3 regions of the Streptomyces sp. SAS_272 genome follow, and region 3 is predicted to be linked to each of the others. Evidence: riboswitches for the same ligand, from Rfam matches in the RefSeq annotation. Region 3 holds a riboswitch; each other region holds the start of a gene.

Region 1 (3,266 bases), on a different contig from region 3:
CCTCGATGCCGCGGGCCAGACGCTCCGGGTTGGTGACGAAGAGGTCGTCGCCGACGATCTGGACCTTGTCGCCCAGCTTGTCGGTGATGACCTTCCAGCCCGCCCAGTCGTCCTCGTACAGCGGGTCCTCGATGGAGACGAGCGGGTACGCGGAGACGAGCTCCTCGTAGTACTCGGTCATCTCGGCGGCCGAGCGGGACTTGCCCTCGAACTCGTACTTGCCGTCCTTGTAGAACTCGGACGCGGCGACGTCGAGCGCGAGCGCGATCTGCTCGCCGGGGACGTAACCGGCCTGCTGGATGGCCTCGATGATGAGGTCGAGCGCGGCGCGGTTGGACTCCAGGTTCGGGGCGAAGCCGCCCTCGTCGCCGAGGCCGGTGGACAGGCCCTTGGTCTTCAGCACCTTCTTGAGGGTGTGGTAGACCTCGGCGCCCCAGCGCAGCGCCTCGGAGAAGGACTCCGCGCCGATCGGGGCGATCATGAACTCCTGGATGTCCACGTTGGAGTCGGCGTGCGAGCCGCCGTTCAGGATGTTCATCATCGGAACGGGCAGCAGGTGCGCGTTCGGGCCGCCCAGGTAGCGGAAGAGCGGCAGGTCGCTGGCCTCGGAGGCGGCGTGCGCCACGGCGAGCGAGACGCCGAGGATCGCGTTGGCGCCGAGGGAGCCCTTGTTGTCCGTGGCGTCCAGGTCGAACATGGCCTGGTCGATCAGGCGCTGCTCGGTGGCGTCGTAACCGACGAGCTCCGGGCCGATCTGCTCGATGACGGCGAGGACTGCCTTCTCGACGCCCTTGCCGTGGTAGCGGTTCGGGTCACCGTCGCGCAGCTCGATGGCCTCGAAGGCGCCCGTGGAGGCGCCGGACGGGACGGCGGCACGACCCGTGCTGCCGTCGTCGAGGCCGACCTCGACCTCGACGGTGGGGTTGCCTCGCGAGTCGAGGATTTCCCGGGCTACGACGACGTCGATGGACGGCACGAGCATCTCCTTCATGGGATGTGACGCTGAAAGTGCGCGGCGCGTGGCCTTGCGCCTAGAGCCTAACCGTCTCCGGAGCGTCGGCCACCGACCGACCGTCCCGTGGACGGACTGACCGTACACATTGTTCCTGTCCGGAACAAAGCGGCGAGGAGAAGCGGCCGAAAAGACCGGGCGGACAGCACGTGGACCAAAGGGACGGCGGCCGGACGGACGACTGCCGGAAGGGCGCGAGAACGGCGACCGGAACGCCGCGAGCGCGGGGCCCGGAAGGGCGCAAGAGAAAACCCCGTCCCGGTGCGTACGGGGGAACACGCACCGGGACGGGGGGCCCGTGGGGACGGGGGGACCCTCACGAGGTCCTCGGAGTGCCGACCTTCACCAGGAGGGCACTGTGGCTTCGCCGGAAGACGGCTGTCACTTCAGGTGCAGCTGCTGACCCGGGTAGATGAGGTCGGCGTCCTGGACGATGTCCTTGTTGAGCTGGAACAGCTTCTGCCAGCCGCCCTTGACCTTGTGCTTCTCGGCGATGGTGCTGAGGGTGTCGCCCTTGACGACCTTGTACTCGCCGTCGCCCTTCTTGACCTTCTTGCCGGTCGGGGTGGTGACCGTCTTGGACTTCTTGGCGGCCGCCGGACGGTCGGTGGAGCGGGAGCTGCTCTTCTGCTCGGTCGAGCGGGAGCTGCTGCCGCTGTCCGACGAGCCGGAGTTCGACGAGCCGGAGTTCGACGAGCCGGCGCTGCTGCCGTTGTAGGCGGCGCCGGACAGGCCCTTGCCGCAGACCGGCCAGGCGCCCTTGCCCTGGCCCGCGAGGACCTTCTCGCCGATGGCTATCTGCTGGGCCTTGGAGGCCTGGTTGGCCTGCGAGGCGTACTGCGTGCCGCCGTACGCGGCCCACGTGGAGGACGAGAACTGCAGGCCGCCGTAGTAGCCGTTGCCGGTGTTGATGGACCAGTCGCCGCCGGACTCGCACTGGGCGACCGCGTCCCACTCGGAGGCGGTCGCGGCGGAGGCGTTGCCGGCCGCCATCAGCGGGGCGGCGATGGCGACGCCGGTGACACCGGCGAGAGCGGCGGCGCGGGTGGCCTTGGACGGACGACGGTGCTTGCCCTTACCGGAAAACAGCATGGTGGATCCCCTCACCGACGCCTGCGAGGTGAGCTGTCGGGTTCGGGCCGTGTGAGTTGCCCGGTCACTCCTCCGCCGGAGACTTCCGCTCCGTGGGAGGGGTGACTTCACCCCAAGCCGCTCCGGCAACTTCCCGGTGCGGCACTTACCTTGGGTCCCCCGCTCCTGCCTACGGCGCTTGACGCGACGACTGTTCCCGGGCTGCCGCTGGCAGGATTCGGCGTTGCGACGGCCGGGGCTCGGGTTGCCGAGCGGTCACGACCGTAGACACGCGATCCGCGGAATTTCAAAGACGATCAGGGCTTCTGAGACTCATCCCACACTTTCGCCAAATCGGACATTCGGCGCGAAGCGTGACGTGAACTACCGCTGTTTTTCTTGGGCTTTGCGCCCTATTGGACCCCTGTGTCGAGGGTCTGACCGGGGGCGATGTCGCTCGGGTCGGCGCCGATGAGGTCCCTGTTCTCGGCGTAGAGGGCACGCCATCCGCCGTGGAGGCCAAGGGAGTCGGCGATGGAGGCGAGGGAGTCGCCCTCCTGGACGACATAGGCGGCCGCGGCATGCCGGCCCGCCGAGGCGGTGGACGCGCCGCCCGCTTCGGTGTCGGCACTCTTGGCCGCCGGCTCGTCGGCCGTGACGCCGCGATGACGGCCGGAGCCGAGGGAGCCGGTGTCGACGAGGTTCCAGGAACCCACATCCTGGCCCGACTTGTCCGAGTCGTCCGCTTCCGGGGTCCCCGTGGACGAACCGTCGGCCGCCTGCGGGTCGCCCTGACCGCCGGCATCGCCGGGGTCGCCCGTGACGGCAGAGGGGGACGAAGGCGACGAAGGTGACGCCGAGGGTGAACTCGAGGAATCACCGGACGAGTCGGATGAGTCAGACGAGTCGGACGATCCCGCTGAACCGGTCGAACCGCTGGAACCGGTCGAACCGGCGCCGGAATCCGACGAGCCCGAGGAGCCCGACAGCCCCCTGGACAGGTCGGACAAACCCGAGGAGCCGGACGATCCTGACGAATCGCCCGCCACGCCGGTGTCCACGGTCAGCGCGCCGTTCTCCTTGGTGAGCCCGGAGGTCAGCCCGCAGGTGCCCCACGCGCCGACGCCCTTGGCCGCGAGCACCTTCTGCGCCACGGCGATCTGCTGGTTGCGGCTGGCCAGGT
Region 2 (3,266 bases), on a different contig from region 3:
GTGCGGACAGGGCGCGCAGCTCTACGACGCCGGCGCGGACCGGCTGCTGTGGTCGGTGACCCTGGACCGGGAGCTGGCGGAGACCGCGCTCGGCAAGATCGAAGCGGAGGTCGGGCAGCTGTACGCGGCGGTCGATCAGGACGGCGTAGACGGGCTCACGCTCATCGAGCCGGGGTACCGGATGCCCCACCCGACGCTGCCGGCGCTGCGGGTGGGCCGTCGCGACGACCTGTGGTGCGAGCCGATCAGCAAGGTGTTGCTGCGCCATCCTGCCCTGTCCGACGACGAGTTGGCGGCGACGGCCCGATCGGTGGTGGGCTCGCTCGCCACGGTCACCATGTCGGGTCCCGGCACGGTCGAGCTGCAACCCTGCGGGATCACCAAGGCGACGGGTCTGGCACTGGCCGCGGAGCATCTCGGACTGCGGCCCGAGGACACCGTCGCCTTCGGGGACATGCCCAACGACATCCCGATGTTCGACTGGGCGGCGCGCGGAGTCGCGATGGCCAACGCCCACCCCGAACTCAAGGCGGTGGCCGACGAGGTGACGACGTCGAACGAGGACGACGGCGTCGCCGTCGTCCTCGAAAGACTGTTTCCGTGAGTCCTGCCCGCCGACCGCCTGCTGACCGCTGACCGCCTGCCGACTGCAGGCCGGGACGACCGCCGGCCTGCCGACCGACTGCCGACCGGCCAATCAGCTGGCAGGCCGGTCGCCGGGAGGCCGGCCAACCAGCCGACCGGCCGACCGCCGCGGTGCTGTCGGTTCGGGCGTGGCCCGGACCGTCAGTAGGCGCCGAAGACGTTGTCGATCGAGCCGTAGCGCGCGGCCGCGTAGTTGCAGGCGGCGGTGATGTTCGCGACCGGGTCGTAGGAGTCCCAGGAGGTGCCCTCCACGTGGTAGGCGCGGAAGGTCGGGTCGATGACCTGCAGCAGGCCCTTGGACGGGATGCCCGCGGCGGCGTTGGAGTCCCAGAGGTTGATGGCGTAGGGGTTGCCCGAGGACTCGCGGATGACGTTGCGGTAGATGCCGTTGTACGTCCCGGGGATGCCGTGCTGCGACATGACCTGGAGGGAGGCGCGGATCCAACCGTCGAGGTTGTCGGAGTAGCCGAGGCTGCTCGCGGTGGCGACGGTCGGGGTGGTGGCCGCGGAGGCGGTGGTCGCGCCGATGAGGGGGAGCGCCAGTACGGCGACTCCGGTGCCGGCGATCGCGAGTTTGCGGGCGAGGCGGGACGTGCGGGTGGGGCGCTGAGCGGCAGCGGACATGACGAGTTTTCCTCTCCGTCGCCTGCGAGGTGAGCTGTCGGGTTCGGGCGGGAGCTGCCCGGTCGCGTCCTGACGGTCGCGACTTCACCCCAAGCCGTAACGGATTGCCCCAAAAGTTCTGGATGTCCAGAACGTCAGGGCAATGCGCTGCGGCGACCTACCTGGTTCCCCCGCTCCTGCCATGCGTATCTCGGTGGGTGTTACGGGCGGCGGCAGGATTAGGCGTCCGCCCGACAGGCCGGGAACGTATGCGAGAGCACATGTCCGGAACAAGTGCCGAATTCACAGATGACCCCTATTGACCTTGGTCTGTGCCGTATGGGGTACTTGATCCTTTGTGGATGCAAAGCGTCAACTCGCTTGGTGGGTGCGGGGGATCGAAGAGTGGCCGACGCTGGTCGCTGCGGAGGGGTCAGTGAGCCATGTCACGCCGAATCACAAGAGCGGCGAATCGGGCATTAGCCTCAACTCGCTTGTTATGGCGCAAGGGAGAGGGTGGGAGGGCTGGCTGTCGCGCGACCAGTCGTGTCGGGGTCGCTTTTCACGCGGCATGCGGCATGCGGCATGTCGCATGCGGTGTCACGCGTGGCATGTGTGGCATGCGTGGCACCCGCGGCGAATGTGGAATCCATGGCATGGGTGGCATGCGCATGCCGTCGCGGCGAGGGGGCGGGCCGGCCGAGCTGGGGATGGGGTCGGTCGACGGGCGGGGCGAGGCAGGGGCGCCGCCGGGCCGAGGCGGACCTCGGCCGGATGTCGGCCTCGGTGTGGACATGATTCGGCACTTCGCGGCAACCCGATGAATATCTCTTCGTATGGGCTGATCAGAAACATCACGGACGTGATCGGATACGGTCTGGCCCGATGCGTGCACCTCGCGGGCGAGTGCATTCGCCCCCGGGGGACGTGGGGGCTATCGGTGATCGAAACGTGACCGGATACGCTGACTCGAGTGATGGCAGCGACCTATCGACAAACCGCGTAATCGCCAGTAGACACCAGCAGACAGGAGACCCCTCGTGACCGTCGTCGGGCCGTTCGGGCTGAGCGTGCGGGACCAGGCTCTGGAAGCCGATGTCCAGGCCGGATTGGCGGCTGTCGAGGAAGGCTTGCTCGAGGCCACCAAGAGTGAGGTTCCGTTCATCACGGAGGCCGCCCAGCACCTGGTGCGGGCGGGCGGGAAGCGGTTCCGCCCGCTGCTCGTGATGCTCGCGGCGCAGTTCGGGGACAGGTATGCGCCGGGCATCGTGCCGTCGGCCGTGGTGGTGGAGCTGACGCACCTGGCCACGCTGTACCACGACGACGTGATGGACGAGGCCGCCGTGCGGCGCGGGGTCCCCAGCGCGAACGCCCGCTGGGGCAACTCGGTGGCGGTCCTCACCGGTGACTTCCTCTTCGCTCGCGCCTCGCACATCCTGGCCGATCTCGGGCCGGAGGCGGTGCGGGTGCAGGCGGAGGCGTTCGAGCGGCTGGTCACCGGCCAGATCCTGGAGACGGCGGGGCCCACGGACGGACGGGACCCGGTCGAGCACTACCTCGACGTGCTCGGCGGCAAGACCGGTTCGCTGGTCGCGGTGGCCTGCCGGTTCGGCGCCATGATGTCGGGCGCCGACGAGACGGTCGTCGACGTGCTGACGCAGTACGGCGAGCGGCTCGGCGTCGCCTTCCAGCTGGCGGACGACGTGCTGGACATCGCGTCCGACTCGCACGAGTCCGGCAAGACGCCCGGCACCGACCTCCGTGAGGGCGTGCCCACTCTGCCCGTGCTGCGGCTGCGGGAACGGGCCGCGCGTCTGTCCCTGCCCGAGGACATCGCGCTGTGCGAGCTGCTGGACTCCGACCTGAGCGACGACGCCCGGCTCGCCGAGGCCATCGAGGCGCTCCGGGCCCACCCGGCGCTGGAGCAGGCCCGACGGGACACCGTGCGATACGCGAACGACGCGCGGGCCGCGCTGGCGCCGCTGCGCGAGTGCGACGCGAAGGCGGCGCTGATGGAG
Region 3 (3,266 bases):
CTCCAGCCCCGCCGACTTCGACCGCGTCGACGCGGTACGGGCTTCCGTGGACGCCATCCTCATCGGCGCCGGCACCATCCGCGCCGACAACCCCCGGCTCCTGGTGAACTCCCCCGAGCGCCGCGCCGCCCGGGTCGCCGTCGGCCGGCCGGCCTACCCGCTCAAGGTCACCGTCAGCGGCTCCGGCGACCTCGACCCGGCGGCGAACTTCTGGCACACGGGCGGCGAGAAGGTCGTGTACACGACCGAGAAGGGCGCCGAACGGGCCCGCGCGCTCGGCATCGCCGCACACGTCGTCCCGCTCGGCCCCGAACTGGACTGGCGCCGCCTTCTCACCCACCTCCACGACGAGCTCGGCGTCCGGCGTCTCATGGTCGAGGGCGGCGGAACCGTCCACACCCAGCTGCTCCAGCAGGGCCTCGCCGACGAACTCCAGCTCGTCCTCGCCCCGCTGTTCGTGGGCGACCCGGACGCGCCCCGCCTCTTCGGGCCGGGCGCCTACCAGGGCGGACGGCTGCGGCTGGTGGAGACACGGCGCATCGAGGACGTCGTCCTGCACCGCTACGAGCCCACCGCCCCGGGCGCCGGACCGCTCGCCGCCGCTGCCGACCGGCACTGGCTGGCCCTCGCCTGCGAGCTGGCCGCCCAGTGCCCGCCCTCGGACACGGCGTTCAGCGTCGGCGCGGTGATCGTGGCCGCCGACGGGACGGAGCTGGCCCGCGGGCACTCCCGCGAGGGCGGCGACCCGGTCGTGCACGCCGAGGAGGCGGCGCTCGCGAAGCTCGGCCCAGCCGACCCCCGGCTGGCCGCCGCCACCGTCTACAGCAGCCTCGAGCCCTGCGCCCGCCGCTCCTCCCGCCCCGCCCCGTGCGCCCGCCTCATCCTGGACGCCGGCGTGCGCAGGGTGGTCACGGCGTGGCGCGAGCCGGACACCTTCGTGACGGCGGCGGACGGGACCGGCCTGCTGGCCGCCGCGGGCGTCGACGTCCTCGTGCTGCCGGAGTACGAGGAGCGGGCGAAGGCCCCGAACCGGCACCTGGTGTGAGGCCGCGGCGGGAGCCCGGGCCGGGAGCCCGGGCGGGAGTCGCGGCGGGGGCGCGACAAAGCCTGGTTCTGGGCGTCCCCCGGATGACGTACACTGGAGTCACAACGACGCGGGGTGGAGCAGCTCGGTAGCTCGCTGGGCTCATAACCCAGAGGTCGCAGGTTCAAATCCTGTCCCCGCTACTGAAGGCCGAGGGCCGGAATCCGAAAGGGTTCCGGCCCTCGGTGCGTTCGCCCCGTGGCGCGTCCTCGCCCCCGCTTCCTCACTTCCCTCGCGTCCTCGCGCTTTTGTGACGCTGCGTGCGCGCGCGGCCGCCCTGTGCGCCGGCCCCGAGTCGCCGTGTCTACGCGTGTGACGGGTGGGGCATCCTGAACGAGGGTCAACTCGCCCGTTTTTCACCGCTGCTGGCCAGAAAGTCCAGGCCAGAAATGTTGTTGATCAAGCAGAACGGCTTGGAAACGCACCCCCGGGTCTATTAACGTTCGATAACGCAGCGCGGCCGTCCCAGCCGACACCAGAGTCGGCTCCGTGCGCACGCGCCGAATCCCGCAAGGGAACCGGGGAACCACCACCTTGGGGTGAATCACGCGGAAGCCTCCGTGAACTCGCAGAGTCCACGGCCGGTATACGCGCGTAGGAGACCTTCCGACTCCGAACCCGTCAGCTAACCCGGTAGGCGACGGAAGGAAAGGAGTGCGCCCGCGTGGCGTCCAACCCGCCGGCCCCCGAGGCCCCGTACGCGCCGGTCCAGTCCCCCACCGACACCTTCGGCTACGGCGGCTACCGCACCGACGAGGGCCCCTGGGAGGAGTGGAACCCCACCGCGGAGTCCATTCGCCCGGTACGCGGCAAGCACCGCGTCGCCAAGCAGCGCGGCGGCGGATTCGCCCGCAGCTCCACCGTCCTCGGCGTCGGCGTCATAGCCGCCGTGAGCGCGGGCGGGATGGCCAGCGCCAACACCGGCAAGGCCCCGGTCTCCATCTCCATGCCGGACCTGCCGGGCGTGGGCTCGCTGATCTCCGACGACAAGCCCGCCCCGGAAGCCGCGTCCGCTCTGGCGAGCTTCGGCTCCGAGGCCGCCGTCGATGCCGACGCCGACGCCGACGCCGACGCCGACCAGAGCGTCGCCGACGCCGGCGAGGCCCTGCGCAGCCGCATCATGGCCCAGGCCGAGTCGCAGAAGACCCAGGTCGAGGTCAAGGCCGCCGCCGCGGCCGCCAAGGCGAAGGCCGACGCCGTCGTCAAGGCCGAGAAGGAGGCGGAGGCCAAGGCCGCCGCCGCGAAGAAGAAGGCCGCCGAGGAGGCCGCCGCCAAGGTCGAGGCCGCGCGCCTGGCCGAGCTGGCCAAGCAGTACACGCTGCCGACCTCCTCGTACACCATCACCTCGACGTTCGGCCAGGCCGGCTCCCTGTGGTCCTCCGGCTACCACACCGGACTCGACTTCGCCGCGCCCACCGGCACGCTCATCAAGGCCGTCCACAGCGGCACCGTCACCGAGGCGGGCTGGGCCGGCGCCTACGGCTACCGCACCATCCTGACCCTGGACGACGGCACCGAACTCTGGTTCTGCCACCAGTCGTCGATCAGCGTCAGCGTCGGCCAGAAGGTCGCCACCGGTGACGTGATCGGCCGCGTGGGCGCCACCGGGAACGTCACCGGGGCGCACCTGCACCTCGAGGTCCACGCGAACGGCAACGCCGAGGGCATCGACCCGGCGGCCTGGCTGCGCAGCAAGGGCCTCAACCCCTGAGCCGTGCCTCGAGGAGGCCTGAGTCGTCTCTCGAGGAGCTCTGAGGACCATCGAGCAACGGCAGCCCTGACGGCCACCCCCGACGTCAGGGCTGCCGCTTGTTCATCTGTTCTTCGTGTCACGCGAGGAATGGCGTGCCTGCCGCGTCCGTTGAGACGAAGCATGACTTCCCTACGCACCATCGGCTCCTCCGACCTCAAGGTCTTCCCGCTCGCCCTCGGCGGCAACGTCTTCGGCTGGACCGCGGACGAGGCGGCCTCCTTCGCCGTCCTCGACGCCTACACGGCCGCGGGCGGCAACTTCGTCGACACCGCCGACTCCTACTCCGCGTGGGTCGAGGGCAACAGCGGCGGTGAGTCCGAGACCGTCATCGGCAAGTGGCTGAAGGCCCGCGGCAACCGCGACGACGTCGTGATCGCCACCAAGGTCAGCCAGCACCCCGACTTCCCCGGTCTGTCCGCCGACAACATC

Evidence for each region. Region 3 has a riboswitch for cyclic di-AMP ahead of ACN6LD_RS13480 (M23 family metallopeptidase). Riboswitches for the same ligand answer to the same signal wherever they lie in the genome.
Region 1: another riboswitch for cyclic di-AMP. It lies ahead of ACN6LD_RS11175 (LysM peptidoglycan-binding domain-containing protein); the one in region 3 lies ahead of ACN6LD_RS13480 (M23 family metallopeptidase).
Region 2: another riboswitch for cyclic di-AMP. It lies ahead of ACN6LD_RS04515 (transglycosylase SLT domain-containing protein); the one in region 3 lies ahead of ACN6LD_RS13480 (M23 family metallopeptidase).

What each region holds. Positions count from the first base shown of each region.
Region 1 covers NZ_JBMNDR010000013.1:29,955-33,220, reverse strand. The annotation lists gene eno (phosphopyruvate hydratase) at 1-982, opposite strand, end outside; gene ACN6LD_RS11175 (LysM peptidoglycan-binding domain-containing protein) at 1,394-2,104, opposite strand; cyclic di-AMP (ydaO/yuaA leader) riboswitch at 2,108-2,291, opposite strand; gene ACN6LD_RS11170 (LysM peptidoglycan-binding domain-containing protein) at 2,497-3,266, opposite strand, start outside.
Region 2 covers NZ_JBMNDR010000004.1:41,578-44,843, forward strand. The annotation lists gene ACN6LD_RS04510 (HAD family hydrolase) at 1-604, shown strand, start outside; gene ACN6LD_RS04515 (transglycosylase SLT domain-containing protein) at 787-1,269, opposite strand; cyclic di-AMP (ydaO/yuaA leader) riboswitch at 1,274-1,475, opposite strand; gene ACN6LD_RS04520 (polyprenyl synthetase family protein) at 2,289-3,266, shown strand, end outside.
Region 3 covers NZ_JBMNDR010000018.1:23,410-26,675, reverse strand. The annotation lists gene ACN6LD_RS13490 (dihydrofolate reductase family protein) at 1-1,045, shown strand, start outside; tRNA gene ACN6LD_RS13485 (tRNA-Met) at 1,154-1,227, shown strand; cyclic di-AMP (ydaO/yuaA leader) riboswitch at 1,573-1,739, shown strand; gene ACN6LD_RS13480 (M23 family metallopeptidase) at 1,749-2,795, shown strand; gene ACN6LD_RS13475 (aldo/keto reductase) at 2,958-3,266, shown strand, end outside.